Regions from separate parts of the Arthrobacter sp. P1_D12 genome, predicted to be linked through region 4. Evidence: riboswitches for the same ligand, from Rfam matches in the RefSeq annotation. Region 4 holds a riboswitch; each other region holds the start of a gene.
The links. A riboswitch is a leader RNA that binds a small molecule or an ion and turns the genes downstream of it on or off. The one in region 4 is predicted to bind thiamine pyrophosphate.

Region 1: another riboswitch for thiamine pyrophosphate. It lies ahead of AC1DZV_RS14745 (ECF transporter S component); the one in region 4 lies ahead of thiC (phosphomethylpyrimidine synthase ThiC).
Region 2: another riboswitch for thiamine pyrophosphate. It lies ahead of thiO (glycine oxidase ThiO); the one in region 4 lies ahead of thiC (phosphomethylpyrimidine synthase ThiC).
Region 3: another riboswitch for thiamine pyrophosphate. It lies ahead of AC1DZV_RS16875 (bifunctional hydroxymethylpyrimidine kinase/phosphomethylpyrimidine kinase); the one in region 4 lies ahead of thiC (phosphomethylpyrimidine synthase ThiC).

The regions. Positions count from the first base shown of each region.
Region 1 covers NZ_JBFUAR010000018.1:137,597-142,200, reverse strand. Annotated here, with positions in the region: gene AC1DZV_RS14755 (DUF4235 domain-containing protein) at 1-262, opposite strand, end outside; gene AC1DZV_RS14750 (heme-degrading domain-containing protein) at 302-847, opposite strand; TPP riboswitch at 1,035-1,178, shown strand; gene AC1DZV_RS14745 (ECF transporter S component) at 1,245-1,892, shown strand; gene AC1DZV_RS14740 (ABC transporter ATP-binding protein) at 1,921-3,582, shown strand; gene AC1DZV_RS14735 (energy-coupling factor transporter transmembrane component T family protein) at 3,579-4,382, shown strand; gene AC1DZV_RS14730 (UDP-N-acetylglucosamine 1-carboxyvinyltransferase) at 4,488-4,604, shown strand, end outside.
Region 2 covers NZ_JBFUAR010000005.1:410,146-414,749, forward strand. Annotated here, with positions in the region: gene AC1DZV_RS06385 (RNB domain-containing ribonuclease) at 1-283, opposite strand, end outside; gene AC1DZV_RS06390 (ferritin-like fold-containing protein) at 322-996, shown strand; gene thiE (thiamine phosphate synthase) at 1,034-1,732, opposite strand; TPP riboswitch at 1,759-1,879, shown strand; gene thiO (glycine oxidase ThiO) at 1,873-3,183, shown strand; gene thiS (sulfur carrier protein ThiS) at 3,180-3,416, shown strand; gene AC1DZV_RS06410 (thiazole synthase) at 3,422-4,246, shown strand.
Region 3 covers NZ_JBFUAR010000023.1:76,185-80,788, forward strand. Annotated here, with positions in the region: gene AC1DZV_RS16870 (Rne/Rng family ribonuclease) at 1-2,044, shown strand, start outside; TPP riboswitch at 2,193-2,290, shown strand; gene AC1DZV_RS16875 (bifunctional hydroxymethylpyrimidine kinase/phosphomethylpyrimidine kinase) at 2,273-3,967, shown strand; gene rplU (50S ribosomal protein L21) at 4,370-4,604, shown strand, end outside.
Region 4 covers NZ_JBFUAR010000010.1:23,809-28,412, reverse strand. Annotated here, with positions in the region: gene thiC (phosphomethylpyrimidine synthase ThiC) at 1-1,515, opposite strand, end outside; TPP riboswitch at 1,511-1,618, opposite strand; gene AC1DZV_RS09395 (GNAT family N-acetyltransferase) at 1,693-2,193, shown strand; gene AC1DZV_RS09390 (amidohydrolase family protein) at 2,197-3,303, shown strand; gene AC1DZV_RS09385 (VOC family protein) at 3,379-4,254, shown strand.

The DNA.
Region 1 (4,604 bases), on a different contig from region 4:
AGACGACGTCCTGGGTCTTGGCGAAGCGGGTGATCGCGCGCTGGGTGCCGCGGTTGGCGAGCACCTGGATGATGGCGCTGACCGATGCGGAGATCAGGGCGAACGTCAGGGCCGAGCGCAGGGTCGTGGGAACGTCGTCCTCCTGGCCTTTGGGCGGCTTGTTGCCCGTGGACTTTTCCCACATGGTGTCCACCAGCTTGGTGCCGGCAAAGCCGGCCAGGAGGCTGACGCCGGTGCCGAGCAGCTTGATGAGGATGTTCATTCTTCGGTCTCCTTGGGACGGGAACGGTTTTCCCCTAGCCTAGCGTTCCGGGGTGAGGACCATCCGCAGGGCCTCGACCACGAGTTCGTGATCCGCCTTCTGGGGCAGGCCGGAGACGGTGGCGACGGCGACGGCGCCCGTGCCGCGCACGTAGATGGGGAACGCCCCGCCGTGGGCGGCGAACTCCGACTGATCCCACCAGGCGTTGTCCTCAATCCTTCCGCCGGCGGCGCGGGCCCGGAGGCCCACCAGCAGGGACGGGACCTCGTACCGCATGGCGGTGCGCTTCTTGGCGTTGATCCAGCGCTCATTGTCCGGTGTGGCGCCGTCCAGCGCGGCGTGGAAGAGCACCTGCTCGCCTTTGGTGATGTCGACGGCGATGGGCAGCGAGCGTTGCCTGCCCAGCTCGACAAGGAGGAGCCCGAGGTCCAGGGCGTCATCCTTGCTGAACGACGCGAACTGGAGCGCCTCTATCTCGGCCAGCACGCGGCCGATGAGCACCGCCAGGGAACCCTGCGGCTGCGGCTCACTGGAGTCGGGATCGTATTCCCCGAAAGGATCTTGGGTGACCGGTGTGTGCGACAAAATATTCCAGCTTTCCGGTGGGTGACGAGGCCGCCCGCTGGCGGGTCCGGGGGTCCGGCACGACGACTCTACCAAGAGGGTTTTCCGGGCCGCCGGGACTTCCGCCGTCCGGTCCACGATTGTGACGGCACACCACTGAAAACCCGGCCGTCCGGGTGTAAACTGAGCCAGTCCACAAGGGCGAAAATAATTACGACAGGGGAGCGCCGCCGTCGGGCATCGCCGGAACAATCCGGGGAAACCTTTGGTGGGCGCTGAGAGTGCGGACAGCCGCAGACCCTCGAACCTGATCCGGTTAGTACCGGCGCAAGGGAGTCGAGTTCTCAGGGTGCGCGGAGGGCGGCGGAAGCCGAGACCGGCCGGCGCACCCTCCCCTCCTGTTCCTCAGGAGGACGACATGACAGATATTTCAGCACAGCATGGTTCCGCCAGCCGTTCATCCGCCCGGCGCAACTACAGCTGGCGTGTGGTGGACATTGTGGTGGCCGCGTTGATCGCCGTTGCCGGCGGCGTCATTTTCTGGGCCTGGTCCCAGGGCGCGAACCTGATCTCGACTCCGGTCAACGCGGTCTACCCGCCGTTGAGCGGACTCTACGCCGGCGGCTGGATGATCCCGGCGGTGCTGGGCATGCTCATCATCCGCAAGCCGGGCGCCGCGCTCTTCTGCGAAACCGTCGCGGCCACCGGCGAGCTCATCATGGGTTCGCAGTACGGCACCACGGTGCTGATCTCCGGCATCCTGCAGGGCCTCGGCGCCGAACTGGTCTTCGCGGCCTTCCTCTACAAGAAGTTCAACCTGCCCGTCTCCGTGCTGGCCGGCGCCGGGGCGGGCCTCTTCTGCGGCCTGAACGATTCATTCCTGCCGTGGGGCTGGAACATCGCCTACGAGGCCGGCGACAAGCTCGCCTACATCGTCTTCACGACGATCTCCGGCGCAGTGATTGCCGGCGGACTGGCCTGGCTCGCCACCCGCGGCCTGGCGAAGACTGGAGTGCTGGGCTCCTTTGCCTCCCGCAAGGCCGCCACGGAGCCCGTCTTTTCCTGAGCCCCGTCGCTGAATCCTGCAGAGAATCATGAGATCTTCACCGGGCGTCCGGCCGGCCGCCGTCACGGCCCGCGGCTGGGGCTGGCGGCATGCCGGACGGACCAGGCCCGCGGTCAGCGGCCTTGACCTGGACATCCGGCCGGGGGAGCGCGTGCTCCTGCTGGGGCCCTCCGGCGCCGGCAAGTCGACGCTGCTCCACGCCCTGGCCGGTGTGCTGGGCGACGGCGCGTCCGGCGACCCCGGCGACTCCGGCGACGCCGAGAACACAGACGAGACCGGCAGCCTCCTGATCGACGGTGCCGCGCCACGGGCGCAGCGCGGCCGCGCCGGGCTGGTGCAGCAGGACCCGGAAACGCAGGTGGTGCTCTCCCGCCTCGGTGACGACGTCGCCTTCGGGGCGGAGAACCTCGCCGTCCCGGCGGCGGAGATCTGGCCGCGCGTGCGCGAGGCCCTCGACGACGTCGGGCTGGGACAGCTGCCGCTGGACCACCCGACGGCGGCCCTCTCCGGCGGACAAAAGCAACGGCTGGCGCTCGCCGGGATCCTCGCGATGCGGCCAGGGCTGCTCCTGCTCGACGAGCCGACCGCCAACCTCGACCCCGCGGGCGTCCTGGAGGTCCGGGACGCCGTCGGCCGCTGCCTGGACAAGACGGGCGCCACGCTGGTGGTCGTGGAGCACCGGGTGGGGGTCTGGAAAGACCTGGTGGACAGGATCGTGGTGCTCCAGCCAGGGTCCGCCACGGACTCCGCGGTCTTGATTGACGGACCGCCGGACCGGGTCCTGGCCGAGGCGCGGGACATGCTCACCGGTGCGGGCGTCTGGGTGCCGGGCTACGTCCCGGCGACGCGGATGCGGACACCGGCGCGGGGCGCGGGACAGACTCTGCTCGCGGCCGACGCGCTCGCGGTGTCCCGCGAGCGGCCGCGGCGGGCCGGGCTGCGCGACGGCTTCCGCACCATCGCGCCGCGTCCGGTCCAGTCCGGGGTTTCGGTCCGGGTCCGCGCCGGCGAGGCGCTGACCATCACCGGACAGAACGGCACGGGGAAGTCCACCCTGGCGCTGACGCTGGCCGGTCTCCTGCGGCCCGTCGCGGGAACGGTCTCGGCCACGGCGGAGCTGAGCAGTCCCGCCACTGGTCACTCCAGTGGTCGCTCCAGTGGTCGCTCCAGTGGCCGCTTACGCGATGGCGCCGGACCCGATCCCTACCGGTGGAAGGCCCAGCAGCTGATCGCCAGGATCGGAACCGTCTTCCAGGAGCCCGAGCACCAGTTCGTCACCGGCAAGGTCCTCGACGAGCTCATGTTCGGCCCGCGCCACCTCGGCTACGGCGAAGACCGCGTGGACGAACTGCTGGAGCGGCTGCGGCTGACAGAGCTTGTGGACGCCAACCCCTACACGCTCTCCGGCGGCGAGAAGCGGCGCCTTTCGGTAGCCACGGTGCTGGCGGCGCACCCCCAGGTGCTGGTCCTGGACGAGCCCACCTTCGGCCAGGATGCCAATACCTGGGCCGAACTCGCCTCGTTCCTCTCCGAGCTCCTCGACGCCGGCACCGCCGTCGTGTCCGTGACGCATGACGCCGAATTCAGCGCCGTCCTCGGTGGCGCCGAACTCCGCCTCCGGCCACGGGAACCCGCAGCCGCGGACGCTCCCGGCCCGGATCTTCAGCTGCGGGAGGGAGCTTCGCCGTGAGGGACGCACTGAGCCTGCGCGGCAACCATGCGCTGCTGACCCGGGCCAACCCGCTCGCCAAGTTCACGGCGGTCACCCTGATCACCCTGGTCCTGGCGCTCTCCATTGACTGGGTGTCGGCGTCGGTGGCGCTGGCGTTCGAACTGCTGCTCCTGCCGCTGGCGGGCCTGACTGTGGCCCTGCTGTGGCAGCGCGGCTGGCCGCTGATCCTCGCGGCGGCGCTGGGCGGCTGGAGCACGGCCATCCTGGCGCCCGATTCCGGACCAGTCCTGCTCGATGCGGGGATCTGGTCCGTCAGCGCCGGTTCCCTGCAGCTGGGGATCGGCTTCATGCTCCGCGGGCTCGCGATCGCATTGCCCGCGGTGCTGCTGATGAGCTGCACCGACCCCACGGACCTGGCCGACGCCCTGGCCCAGAACGCGAAACTGCCGCACCGGTTCGTCCTGGGCACCCTGGCCGCGATGCGGCTCGTCGGAATCATGGCCGAGCAATGGCAGACCATCGGCATGGCCCGGCGGGCCCGCGGCGTGGGCTCGAGCGGCAACCCCTGTCAGCGGTTCCGCGCCACGCTGGGCCAGAGTTTCGGCCTCCTGGTGCAGGCGATCCGGAGCGCCTCGCGGCTCGCGGTGACCATGGAGGCCCGCGGGTTCGGCGGTGCCGCCCGGACCTGGGCCCGGCCCTCCACGTTCAGCGGACTCGATGCCTGGGTGCTGCTGGGCGGGCTCGGCATCGCGGCCGCCGCCGTCGCCGCGGCCCTCGGCGCGGGCACCTGGAACCTCGTCTTCCTCACGCGACAGTAGACCGGCGCCGCCGGTTATCGCATGGCGTGGGTATCCGTGTGAGATTGACGCCATTCCGGCCGGAATTGCCGTGGTTTATAAATCATGCGTGATATTTTCGGGAGCATGACTCAACCGACTGCTGAACATGTAGGCATCCTGCTCCGCGAGGCGCGCGGCGCCAAGGGCTGGACCCAGGGGCAACTCGCCGCCGAGCTGGGCACCAGCCAGAGCGCCATCGCC
Region 2 (4,604 bases), on a different contig from region 4:
GGACGTCGGCGATGGCATAGAAGACCTTGTAGCCGCCGTCGCTCCGTTCGATAAAGAGGGCCTGGTCCAAGTCGGTGGACGACGCCGGATCGATGGTCACGAACTCGACATGCGTGAGGTCAAGGTCCGGGAGCTTGTGCTCGGCCACTGCCGCCTCCGCGTCGCGCAGCACAACTTCGGGGAACGGGCCGGGCAGTTCCAGCGTGGTGCGCAACGCCTTGAGGGCCCCGGCAAGCTGGTTCTGCTGCTCGTGGACACTGGGGGTCAGGCGATGATGGGACACGAAAATCAGGGTAGCCCGATTTCCGCTATTAGTCTTGGATGATGAGCGCAACTGCGGACGATCCGGCCCTCTACAACAGCTTCATCGCCGACCTGCTGGGAGTCTTGGCGTACGGCGAGCTTTCCGCCTTCGAACGGCTGTCCTCGAGTGCCCGGTATTCGCCCACGCTGCATGACCGTGCGGTGCTGGGCAGGATGGCGGTGGTCGAGTTCCAGCATTACGAACTCGTCCGAACCCGCCTCGAACACATGGGCTTGGATACGGAGGCCGCCATGCTGCCGTTCCAGCCCTCGGTGGACCACTTCCACGAACGCACGCGCCCGTCGGACTGGTACGAGGCCCTCATGAAGGCCTACGTGATCGACACGGTCGCCGCGGACTTTTACGGCGTCGTGGGCCGGTACGTCGACGCCGCGACCCGTGAGTTGATCGGGCAGGTCCGCTCCACCGGTGAGTCCACGGCCGTGCTGCAGGCCCGCCTCAAGGCGGCCCTGGCCGATGACCCCCGGCTCGCGTCGCGCCTGGCGCTGTGGGCCCGGCGCCTGCTGGGGGAGGTCCTGAACCACGCCCAGCGTGTCAGCGCTGAGCACGCGTTCCTCGGCGGACTGTCGGGGCTGGACGACGCCGGCGCCCGGGCGCTGGTCAACGGCCTGGCGGCCGAACTCGCAGCGAATCACGCGCGCCGGATGACGGAGCTGGGTCTCGCCGGATAGTTTCAGTGCCGGCCGGTATTACGGGCCGGGGACCTGCTTAGGATGCGGCGGCGTCCAGCGCCGCCAGCAAGGCTCCGGCCGCGTGGGCCGGATCAGCGGCGTCGGTGATCGCCCGGACCACGACGATCCGCCGGGCACCGGCATCGACTACCTGCTCCACGTTACTGAGGTCGATCCCGCCGATCGCGAACCACGGCAGCAGGCTTTCGTTGACCTTGCCGGTTCCCTCCGTGTCCGCCCCGCCGATCGCCTGGGCGGCGTAGCGCACCAGATCGAGGCCGACGGCGGCGCGTCCGGGTTTGGTGGGCGTCGCCCACACGGGGCCAACACAGAAGTAATCGAGTCCTTTGCGGCCGGGCGCGGCAGCGATGGCGGCGTCCACCTGCTTCGGGCTGTGGGTGGACAGGCCGATCACGGCATCCTTGCCGAGAAAGCCGCGGGCGGCGTCGAGCGAAATGTCCTTCTGACCGACATGGAACACCGGAGCCCCGGACAGGGAGGCGATGTCCGCCCGGTCATTGACGGCCCACAGACGCCCGTGGCGCTGCGCTGCGGTGTGCAGGACCTCCAGCAGTTCCAGCTCCTCGGAGGCCTCGAGCGACTTGTCGCGCAACTGGATGATGTCCACGCCGCCGGCGAAGGCGGCGTCCACGAAGTCCTCGAAGTCGCCGCGGTCCCTGCGGGCGTCGGTGCAGAGATAGAGGCGGGCGGTGGTGTGGAGAGGGTCCTGGCTCATGGGACCAGCCTAGTTCCTCTAAACTGGGCGCATACCGCGGGAGCCCGCAGCAGCCATGTCGCCGCTGCCCGGCTGAGAGGGCGTCAGAGCCGACCGCTTGACCTGATCCGGCTAGTACCGGCGTAGGGAAGGAATTCTTCATGGGCACACGAGCAGGCCGTGCGGCCGGAGCCGCAAATGACGCCGCCGCCCAGGTTTGTGACACAGGGCCCGGTACCGCAGAGGGAATCATCGCGGGGGATTCGACTGCCGACGTGGCCGTGATCGGCGGCGGGGTGATCGGCCATGGCATCGCGTTCGAGGCCATCCGCTCGGGCCGATCCGTGGTCCTGATCGATGATGCTCCCGGCAGCGGAGCCAGCTGGGCCGCGGCCGGCATGCTGGCCCCCGTCAGTGAACTGCACTACCAGGAGGAGCAGCTCCTGGAACTGATGCTTGAGGCCTCCCGGTTGTGGCCAGGATTCGCTGCGGCTCTCGACGCCGGTGCCGCCGGCGCGGATTCCCCGGCGGGTACCGGCTACTTAACGACGCCGACCCTGGCGGTGGGGGCCGACGCGGCGGACCGGCGCGCGCTCGCGGACTTGAGGGAAGTCCAGCAGGCGTGCGGCCTGGCCGTGGAGCCACTGACAGTGCGCGAGGCACGCACCCGGGAGCCCCTGCTGAGTCCCGGCATCTCGTGTGCCTTCGAGATCCCGGCCGACCACCAGGTGGACCCCCGCCTGCTGATCACCCGGCTCGCGGGCGTGCTCGGTGCGGAAGGCGGCAGCTTCGTCCGGCGGCGCGCGGCAGGCCTGCTGTGGCAGGACGGACAGGTGGCGGGTGTGCGGCTGGCCGGCGGCGGTTCCGTGCGGGCAGCGGAAACCGTGGTCGCCAACGGGCTCGGCGCCGCCGGGCTCGAGGAGCTGCCCGCAGGACTGGCGCTGCCGCTGCGCCCCGTCTACGGCGACATCCTCCGGCTTCGCGTGCCCCCGCATCTGCAGCCGCTGCTCACGGCCACCGTGCGGGGCATGGTGCGCGGCGTCCCGGTGTACATCGTCCCCCGCCAGGACGGCACCGTGGTGATTGGGGCCACCCAGCGCGAGGACGGGCCGTCGGACCCCCACGCGGTTTCGGCCGGCGGCATTTACCAGCTGCTGCGGGATGCCCAGCAGCTGGTGCCCGCGGTCGCCGAGCTGGAGCTGCTGGAAGCCACGGCGCGGGCCCGGCCCGGCACACCGGACAACGCCCCGCTGTTGGGGCGGGTCGCACGACCGGACGGCGGGGACGTCCCGGGGCTCATCATCGCCACGGGATTCTTCCGGCACGGCGTCCTGCTGACCCCCGCCGCTGCAGTCGTGTGCCGGCAACTCATGGACTTCACGCCGGACCCGCGCTGGGCCGGGTTCCGCCCCGACCGTTTTTCCCGCATCCCGGATACGTCCGGGGACAGCCCCAAGAAGGAAGCAGCATGAACATCCGACTCAACGGAACGGAGCAGAGCGTCGCCGACGGCGCCTCCGTCTCCACACTCGTCAGCCAGCTCACGGGCCGGAGCATCGGCCCCGACGGCCGCGCTGCCGACGGGCGGAAGCTCGGTGTCGCCGTGGCCCGCAACGCCGAAGTGGTGCCGCGCAGCCAGTGGCACGCCACGGCGCTCGCCGACGGCGACGACGTCGAACTTGTCACGGCAGTCCAGGGAGGATGACCAGCATGAACGAGACGACGTTCGCAGGAACACAGGCCGTCCCCATGACCGGTGCGGTGGCCGATCCGTTCGTGGTCGACGGCGTAAGGCTCGGCTCCCGCCTCATCATGGGAACCGGCGGTGCGCCGAGCCTGGACGGGCTCGGGGCGGCGCTGGTGGCGTCCGGGACGGAGCTGACCACGGTGGCGATGCGCCGCTATTCGCCGGCGGAGACGGGCTCGCTGTTCCAGCTGCTCGAGGACCATCAGATCCGGGTGCTGCCGAACACGGCAGGCTGCTTCACCGCCAAGGACGCCGTCCTCACCGCCGAACTGGCGCGGGAGGCCCTGGAAACGGACTGGGTCAAGCTCGAAGTCATTGCCGACGAGCACACACTGCTGCCGGACGCCGTCGAACTCGTGGACGCAACCGAACAGCTGGTGGCCCGAGGCTTTAAGGTCTTCGCCTACACGAACGACGACCCCGTGCTTGCCCTCCGGCTCGAAAACCTCGGCGCGACGGCCGTGATGCCGTTGGGCGCCCCGATCGGCACCGGACTGGGCATCCTGAACCCGCACAACATCGAGCTGATCGTCTCGCGCGCGTCCGTGCCCGTGGTGCTGGATGCCGGGATCGGCACGGCTTCGGACGCCGCCCTGGCGATGGAACTCGGCTGCGACGCCGTGCTGTTGGCTACGGCGGTGACCCGTGCGCAGAATCCGGTGCTCATGGGCGAGGCCTTCAAACATGCCGTCATCGCCGGCAGGCTGGCGAAAGCGGCCGGCAGGATCCCGCGGCGGGAACACGCCCTGGCGTCCTCTTCAATGGAAGGCCGGGCCGAGTTCCTCTAACGCCCGCTCGGCCGGCGGGGCTGATCTGGTTGCACCGGCCGGACGTCCTGATCACCATTGCTCTTGATGACGCGCTGGCGCGATCATCCGAAGGCCCGGCCCGGCCCGGCCGGGTCGACGTGCGGCGGGGATGAACCAGGTATGCCGTCGGTCCGCATCCGGATGGTTCGCTGTCCTTGTGGATCAAGTGGTGGTGCGAGTAAGGCAGGGTCCCGTTAGCGCGCTGGAGACACTTTCACGAAGAATGGCGTTGCCACTTCTTTGCTTTTCCAGCTGCCCTTTTCGAGGTCAGGTGCCATCCCTTGCAGCCTCCGCATGGGTATACGCTCGCGGGCAACTTGCCCCCAGATGACGAGCC
Region 3 (4,604 bases), on a different contig from region 4:
CGACAGAATTCAGATCGGTGTCCTTGAAGACGGCGTCCTGGCCGAGCACTTCGTGTCCAAGACCCAGCAGGACTCCCTGATCGGCAACGTCTACCTGGGCAAGGTCCAGAACGTGCTGCCCTCCATGGAAGCCGCTTTCGTGGACATCGGCCGCGGCCGCAACGCCGTGCTCTACGCCGGTGAAGTGAACTGGGAGTCCGTCAACCTCGAGGGCAAGCAGCGCCGCATCGAGAACGCGCTGAAGTCCGGCGACTCCGTGCTGGTCCAGGTCACCAAGGACCCGGTCGGCCACAAGGGCGCCCGTCTCACCAGCCAGATCTCACTGCCCGGCCGGTACCTCGTGTACGTGCCCGGCGGTTCCATGACCGGCATCTCCCGCAAGCTGCCCGACGTCGAACGCAACCGCCTCAAGCGGATCCTCAAGGACCGCCTGCCCGAGGACGCGGGCGTCATTGTCCGCACCGCGGCCGAGGGAGCTTCCGAGGAAGAGCTGACGCACGACATCAACCGCCTCCGCGCGCAGTGGGAAGGCATCGAGAGCCAGTCGACGTCCACCAAGATCCTCGCCCCCGAGCTGCTCTACGGCGAACCTGACCTGACCATCAAGGTGGTCCGGGACGTCTTCAACGAGGACTTCTCCAAGCTGATCGTCTCCGGCGAGGAAGCCTGGGACACCATCGAGGCCTACGTCACCTACGTCGCACCGGACCTCGTGGGCCGGCTCGAGAAGTGGACCAAGGACACGGACATCTTCGCGGCCTGGCGCATCGACGAGCAGATCCACAAGGCCCTGGACCGGAAGGTCTTCCTGCCTTCGGGCGGTTCGCTCGTGATCGACCGCACCGAAGCCATGACCGTGGTCGACGTCAACACCGGCAAATTCACCGGCTCTGGCGGCAACCTCGAGGAAACCGTCACCAAGAACAACCTGGAAGCGGCCGAGGAAGTCGTCCGGCAGCTGCGCCTGCGCGACATTGGCGGCATCATCGTGATCGACTTCATCGACATGGTGCTCGAATCCAACCGCGACCTCGTGCTGCGCCGCATGGTGGAGTGCCTGGGCCGGGACCGGACCAAGCACCAGGTGGCCGAGGTGACCTCGCTGGGCCTCGTGCAGATGACCCGCAAGCGGATGGGCACCGGGCTGCTGGAAGTCTTCGGCGAACAGTGCGAAACATGTGCGGGCCGCGGCATCGTCACCCACGACGAGCCGGTGGAGCACCGCCGCGCCAACACGGTCGCCGCGGAGCACTATGTGCCGCGCACCGAGGCGCAGCCTGCTGCCCGACCGGAACGCAAGAGCCGTCGCCGCGGCAGGGGAGGCCAGGGCGGAGAGACCGCGCCGGCCGCACCCGCGCCCGTCCACGCCGAACCCACCGAGGCCGAACGCCACGCCAAGGCCGAGGCCACCCGGGCCGCGCTGGCCAACATCGCTGCCGCAGCGCACGCCGCGCACCTGCACGACGGGGAAGCAGCCGCAGCCAGCGACGCCGGGGCCCGCCAGGCCGCCGTCGACGCCGTCACGCAGCTCGCAGCCGCCGACGAGGCAGCCGGCCGCCCCGCAACGGTGCTGACGTTTGGCGGCGAGCAGGTGGCCCTGCCCTTCGTCGAGCACGCGGAGGACGCGCCGTCACCGGCCCTGACCCTGGACCTGCTGACCGAGGCTTTCGCAAACCTGGGCGAAGCAGAGGCCGGCAAGCCGGACCAGACCGCCGGCCAGGCCGCCGGTCAGGCAGTGGCTGTTGCCGCACCGGAAGCCACGGCGCCCGAGGCGCCGGCGGCCGTCCGCGCTGCGGAGGCGCCGGCGTCACGCACGGCTGACACCACGACGCTGCGCGGCCGCCGCGCACGCCGCAACCGGAGTGCCAGCCGCGCCCAGGGTGCAGCCAACGAAACCTCCGTGGAGCACCGCGAGGCAACCCGGCCGGCCGCGGCCGGATCGGTCCACGAGGCCAAGGCTCCCGCTGCGGCCAGGCCTGCGTCCCTCCCGGCCGGCAACGAGCCGATCATCCTCGGCGTCGGCGTGCCGGCGTCGGAGCTGTAGTCCTCCGCGACTGACCACGTCCCCGTCCGGTCATTATTTCGACTGGTCGGGCTGCGGGTCCGGGTCAGGGCAGACGTAACATACGTCCGCCCGGGCCCGGGCCCGCTCGTGCGTTAACGGGTCCGCAGGGTGGCAGCGGCTAGGCTGGAACACTGACACGGGGTGCCGGGCATCGGGCCGGCTGAGATCCAGACCCGTTGAACCTGTCCGGTTAGCACCGGCGAAGGGATGTCTGCCTTGTCCGCGAGACCGAATCCGTCCGAGTTCCTCCCGCCCAATTTTCTGCACAGCGAGTCTCTGCCGACGCCGCCGCGCATTCCCCGTGTGCTGGCCATCGCCGGCTCCGATCCCTCCGGCGGGGCCGGAATCCAGGCCGATCTGAAGAGCATCGCGGCGAACGGCGGCTACGGCATGGCTGCCATCACCGCCCTGACAGCGCAGAACACCCAGGGCGTGCGTGCCGTCCACGTTCCCCCGGCGGCGTTCCTCACGGCGCAGCTGGACGCCATCAGCGACGACATCGGCATCGACGCCGTCAAGATCGGCATGCTCGGTGACGCCGCCGTGATCGACGCCGTCCGCGTCTGGCTGGAAAAGATGCGCCCCGCCGTCGTGGTCCTGGACCCGGTGATGGTCGCCACCAGCGGGGACCGGCTCCTGCAGGAATCCGCCGAGGCCGCCCTGCAGGGCCTCCTGCCGCTGGCGGACCTCATCACGCCCAACCTCGCCGAACTCGCCATCCTGCTCAAGGAGCCCGTCGCGGCCGACTGGTCCGAGGCCCTGGCGCAGGGCAAGCGGCTGGCCGCCCTGACCGGCACCACTGTCCTGGTTAAGGGCGGACACCTCCAGGGCGGCGGACCGGGGGACGGGCATGCCCACGACGTCGACGGCCACGACGCCGGCCACGACGCCGAAGCCGGCAACGGCGCCGCGGACGGCTGCCCGGACGCGCTGGTCAACACCGGCGGCCTGCTCGGCCAGGAAACGGTGGTGGTGCCGGGGGAGCGGATCGCGACGCGCAACAGCCACGGCACCGGCTGCTCCCTGTCCTCGGCCATGGCCACCGTGCAGGCCCGGGTGGGGGACTGGGAAGCGGCGCTGCGCGAAGTCAAACCGTGGCTGCTGGGCGCGCTCCGAGAAGCCTCGGCCCTGGACGTCGGCACCGGCAACGGCCCGGTCCACCACTTCCACCACCTCCAGCACCTCCAGGGCGGGCAGGCCCTCAAAGACGGCCAGCGCGGCCAGCACCGCCCGGCCGGGCACGGTCCTGCGGCGGGGGAGTTCGCCGCAGCCCTGCGCGCAGGAGCCGCGGGCGATCTTGAGGCGATCTACGCCCTCGACTTCGTCCGCGGACTGGCCGACGGCACCTTGCCCGAACACGAGTTCGCGTACTACCTCGCCCAGGACGCCATCTACCTCAACGGCTACTCCCGGGTCCTGGCCCGGGCCGCGGCGATTGCCCCCACCGAGGCCGAGCAGTTGTTCTGGGCCCGTTCGGCGCAGACCTGCCTGGAAGTCGAATCCGAGCTGCACCGGTCCTGGCTTAGCGCCCGCCCCACGGCCTCCACCCTGGGCCCGGTCACGAAAGCGTATGTGGACCACCTGCTGGCCGCCTCGGTCTCCGGCAGCTATGGCGTCCTCGTGGCGGCGGCGCTGCCCTGCTTCTGGCTCTACGCCGAGGTCGGTTCCACGCTGCACCGGGAGTTCCTGGCCGGCGGCGCCCCCTGGGAGCACCCCTACGCCGGCTGGCTGCGGACCTACGCCGACGAGGACTTCGCCGCCGCGACCCGGCAGGCCATCGCGTACACGGACACGGCGGCCGGGCGGGCATCGGAGAGCGAGCGGGAGGCCATGGCCCTGGCCTTCCGGCAGTCATCGCGCTACGAAGTGGACTTCTTCGACGCGCCGCGGCTGTACGCCTGACGCGAGCTGGTCCGGACTACCGGTACGATGGTGGGGCACGGTTCCGGAAGTCGTTGCGGCAACACAGCTCAGGATGGTCAAGATCCCGGCCAAGAACATTGGCGGGGACTTTGCATCAAGACGCTGTGGCGCCTATCACGGACTACCCGCCGGAACCAGCCTCATTTGCGGCCGAAGGCAAAATTAGCGTATTCTAGATCTTCGGTGCTTACGCCAACACTTGGGTTATGACCCTGAGAACAGTCCACTTGGAATTCCAAATGGATTTGTTCCGGGGGTAGCTCATGGGTTCCCCCGGGGAATCCACCGGCGTTGAGGCACAGCGTGAGCCGGTCCAAACAATTTGGCCCCTGGTTCCGCACGCAAATCTAGTAATAAACGTCGAGAGAAGTGAGTTCCCCAGTGGTGTACGCGATTGTCCGCGCAGGCGGCCGCCAAGAGAAGGTTTCCGTTGGAGACTTCGTTACCCTGAACCGCGTCCCCGGTGGAGCCGGCAGCACCTTTGAGTTGCCCGCACTGCTCCTGGTGGACGGTGACAAAGTCACGTCTGCTGCTGCGGACCTGGCCAAGGTAACGGTTACGGCTGAGATCCTCGAAGACCTCCGTGGTCCGAAGATCGTCATCCAGAAGTTCAAGA
Region 4 (4,604 bases):
CTTGGCGAGGTCCGCGGCATGGGCCGCGATCTTGTAAGTGATCACGCCCGTCTTCACATCGTCCTTGTTCGGCAGCCCGAGGTGTTCCTTGGGCGTGACGTAGCAGAGCATGGCGGTGCCGTAGCGGGCGATCTCGGTGGCGCCGATCGCCGAGGTGATGTGGTCGTAGCCCGGTGCGATGTCCGTGACGAGCGGCCCGAGCGTATAGAACGGGGCGCCCTTGCAGAGTTCCTGCTGGCGTTCCACGTTTTCCCGGACGAGGTGGAAGGGCACGTGCCCGGGGCCCTCCACCATGACCTGCACATCGAAGTCCCAGGCCCGCTGGGTGAGTTCGGCCAGGGTGTCCAGTTCGGCGAACTGTGCCGCGTCGTTGGCGTCCGCCGTCGCGCCGGGCCGCAGCCCGTCGCCCAGGGAGAACGCGACGTCGTAGCGTGCGAAGATCTCGCACAGCTCGTCGAAGTGGGTGTAGAGGAAATTCTCCTGATGGTGCGCCAGGCACCAGCCGGCCATGATGGAGCCGCCGCGGGACACGATGCCGGTGACCCGGTTGGCCGTCAGCGGCACGTAGCGCAGCAGCACGCCGGCGTGGATGGTCATGTAGTCCACGCCCTGCTCGCACTGTTCGATCACGGTGTCCCGGAAGATCTCCCAGGTCAAGGCATTGGCCTCGCCGTTGACCTTCTCCAGCGCCTGGTAGATCGGGACCGTTCCGATGGGGACGGGGGAGTTGCGGATGATCCACTCGCGCGTGGTGTGGATGTCGTCCCCGGTGGAGAGGTCCATGACGGTGTCCGCGCCCCATTGCGTGGCCCACTGGAGTTTGTCGACCTCCTCGGCGATGGAGCTGGTCACGGCGGAGTTGCCGATATTGGCGTTGATTTTCACCAGGAACGCCTTGCCGATGATCATCGGCTCGGATTCGGGGTGGTTGACGTTGTTGGGAATGATCGCGCGGCCCGCGGCCACCTCGCTGCGCACCAGCTCCACATCGCAGTTCTCCCGCAGCGCGACGAACCGCATTTCCTGGGTGATCACGCCGTCCCGGGCGTAGCGCATCTGCGTGACGGTCCTGCCCTCAACGGCGCGGCGCGGCACCGGCCGGCCGCCCCGCCACTCGGCCGACGCCGCACCGCGGCGCACCGCCGATTTGCCGTCGTCGAGCAGCTCCCGTTCGCGGCCGGCGTAGGGTTCGGTGTCCGCCCTGGCTTCAATCCAGGGGGTGCGGAACGGCTCGAGGCCGCGGACGGGATCGCTGCCCGGGCCGGCAGTGCGGTAGACCCGGAACGGCGGGTTCCGGACGCCGCCCGGGGAGGGTTCCAGGGCTATCTCGGTCACCGGCACGCGGATGCCGTGCTCCGGGTCCGTGCTGAAGGCCAGCGAGTGGGACTTCAGCGACTGTGTGGGGGCCGGAGGCTGGCTTGGGGCAGACCCGTGCTGGGCAGACCCGTGCTGGGCTGGCCCAGTGGGGGCTGACTCATTGTGGGCAGGGCTGTGCTGTGTCACTTGGGAGTTCACGGAAATACTCACTTCCTTCGCCGGCATTACCCGGACAGGTTCAACGGTCGCAGGCTGCGTCAGCCCGATCTCAGCCCCTGCAGGGGCACCCGTGTGGTCGTAGACGAAGCTACCACGCACCTCCGGCCGGCCGTCGAGTGTGACGCGGGCGGCGGGCCGCGGTGTTAACGTGGCACGGTGACTCTGCCCAAGGCGCTGCCCCGCATCCGGACCGCGACGCCGGAAGATCTCCCGGCGCTGCCGGCTTTCGAGGCCGCAGCAGACGCCGTCCTCATAGAGGAACTGGGGAACCGGCCGCTCCCGGCTCCGCAGTTGACGGCGCCGGTCGAGCCGCTGTTCATACTTGTCGCCGGAACTCCGCCCGTAGGCTTTGCCCGCGTTGACGAACTCGGCGGCCAGGCCCATCTGGAGCAACTCTCCGTGCAGCCGGACTTTGGCAGGCGGGGGATCGGACGGTCCCTGGTGGAGGCGGCCCTCGATGCGGCCCGGGGCCGCGGCTATTCATGGATGACGCTTTGCACCTTCGCCGGCGTCCCGTTCAATGCGCCGTTTTACGCGGGCTGCGGGTTCGAGGAAATCGCCCGGCCCGGGCAGGCGCTGGCTGCCCTGCGGATCCACGAAGCGCAGCTGGGGCTCGATGATCTGGGCCCGCGGATTGCCATGCGGATTAGGCTTTAGGCCATGACCAGCATCATCGAGTTCAGCGGGCCCATCCTCACGGCGGCGAACCAGGTCTGCTACGGGTTGTGGTCGGTGGAGGGCAGGCTGACCTTTCGCCGGCCCGCGGCCGCGCCGGAGCTCGTGCTGGACGGCTGGGTCATGCCCGGTCTCGTGGACGCACACTGCCACATCGGCCTCGGCCCGGGCGGGGACGTTACCGAGGACACCGCGGAATTCCAGGCCCTGGCGGACCGCAACGCCGGGACGCTCCTGGTCCGCGACGCGGGCGCCGTCCACAACACACGCTGGCTCCAGCAACGCGTGGACCTTCCCCGGATCATCCGCTCGGGCCGGCACCTCGCGAGGACCCGGCGCTACCTGCCGGGCCTGGCCGTCGAGGTCGAGCCGGAGGATCTCGTCGAGGCCGTGCGGAAGCAGGCCCGCGCGGGCGACGGCTGGGTCAAGCTCGTGGGGGACTGGATCGACCGCGACGCCGGCGATCTCGCCGCCAGTTTTCCCGCCCGGACGGTCAAGGACGCCGTCCGGGCCGCCCACGATGAGGGGGCCCGCGTCACCGCACACTGCTTCGCCGAAGACACCCTCGATGACATGCTCGACGCCGGGATCGACTGCATCGAGCACGCCACCGGGCTGCTGCCGCGGCACCTGCCGCGCTTCCTCGAACAGGGTGTTCCGATCGTGCCCACCCTGATCAACATCGCCACGTTCCCGGACATCGCCGCCCGGGCGGCGGCCAAGTTCCCCCGCTACGCAGCCCACATGCGCTGGCTGTGGGAGCGCCGGGCAGAGCGGATCCTCGAAGCCCACGAGGCCGGGGTGGCAATCTACGCCGGTACCGACGCCGGCAGCGTGATCAGCCATGGCAGGATCGTGGACGAGATTCAGGCCCTGCACGCCGCCGGCCTTGCCGCCGCTGCCGCCCTCGACTCCGCGAGCTGGTCGGCGCGGACCTGGCTCGGCGCGGAGTCCATCGGTGAAGGGGCAAGTGCTGATGTCCTCGTCACCGCCGAGGATCCGCGGAGCAATCCGGCCACGCTCCGCCAGATCCGGCATATCGTGCTGCGTGGGCTGCCGGTGGACCGGGCGCCAGGCGGTCATGAGGAATAAATTGAAGCTTCAAGTAATTTAGCTTTATATAGAGTCGCCGAAGGCCGGCGGCTAACAAATCCACGGAGCGTTGTCATGACCGCAGAAGCCAGCACCCAAGACCTCCTTCCTGCCGAACTCACCATGGGCACCGTGATGCTCAAGGTCGGCGACATGAAGCTGATGACCGACTACTACCAGCGCGCCCTCGGCCTGGAGACTGTGGCCGAACAGGACGGCGGGCTCTACCTTGGGCGCCAGCAGAAGCCGCTGGTGCATCTGGCGCCTGCCCCGGACCTGTTTCTTCCTTCCCGTGGCGAGGCCGGGCTCTTCCACACCGCCCTCCTCTTCGAGGACCAGCACTCCCTGGCGGCCACCATCGCCACCGCGGCCCAGTACGAGCCCCAGTCCTTCACGGGCAGCGCGGACCACCTCGTCAGCGAGGCGTTCTACTTCAACGACCCCGAAGGCAACGGCATCGAGCTGTACTGGGACCGGCCGCGGGCGGCGTGGTCCTGGGAGGGCAAGAACGTCGTCATGGACAGTCTCGCCCTGCCGCCGCAGCGCTACCTGCAGCAATACCTGACCGAGGAGTCCGTGGCAGGCCAGCGCCAGGCCGCCGCCGGCGTCGGGCACGTCCACCTGCAGGTCGGCGACGTCCAGTCGGCGCATGATTTCTATGTAGGCACGCTCGGCTTCGAAAAGACCGCGGGCTGGCACGGCCAGGCGCTGTTCGTCTCGGCCGGCGGCTACCACCACCACATGGCCATGAACGTATGGAACAGCCGCGGCGCGGGTCCCCGGCGCGACACGCTGGGCCTGGGTGAAGTCCTCATCGAGGTGCCCTCCGGCGACGACGTCGCGGCCCTGGCCGACCGGCTCAAGGTTGCCGGCGTCGAATCCCACCACACCGGCGCCGAGCTGCGCTTCGAGGATCCGTGGCGCAACCGGATCCGCGTCGCCGTGCGCTAGAAGTTCTCCCCAGGCAAGCTGGTCGCTGGGCGTGTCCAGCGCGCACAGCTTTCCGCTGGACATGTCCACTCTTCGCCGGCGGGACCGCTGGGTCCATTGCTCGGGACCGGGACTCCGGAACATGTCCATTGCTCGCCGCCGGGAATGGACGTAGCTGCCATATGTTCATTCCTTGCTGTCAGGACGGGGCATGCCCAGCGGGCCCTGGTCGGTTTCCCCGGGCCAGCGAAGGACATGTCCACTCTTCGCCAGCAGGACAGTGGAACATGCCCAGTGCTCGCAGTCGCGAATGGACATAGCTGCCATATGTCCAGTGCTCAGGGTTAGGGGAGGGCATGTCCACGGGCCGG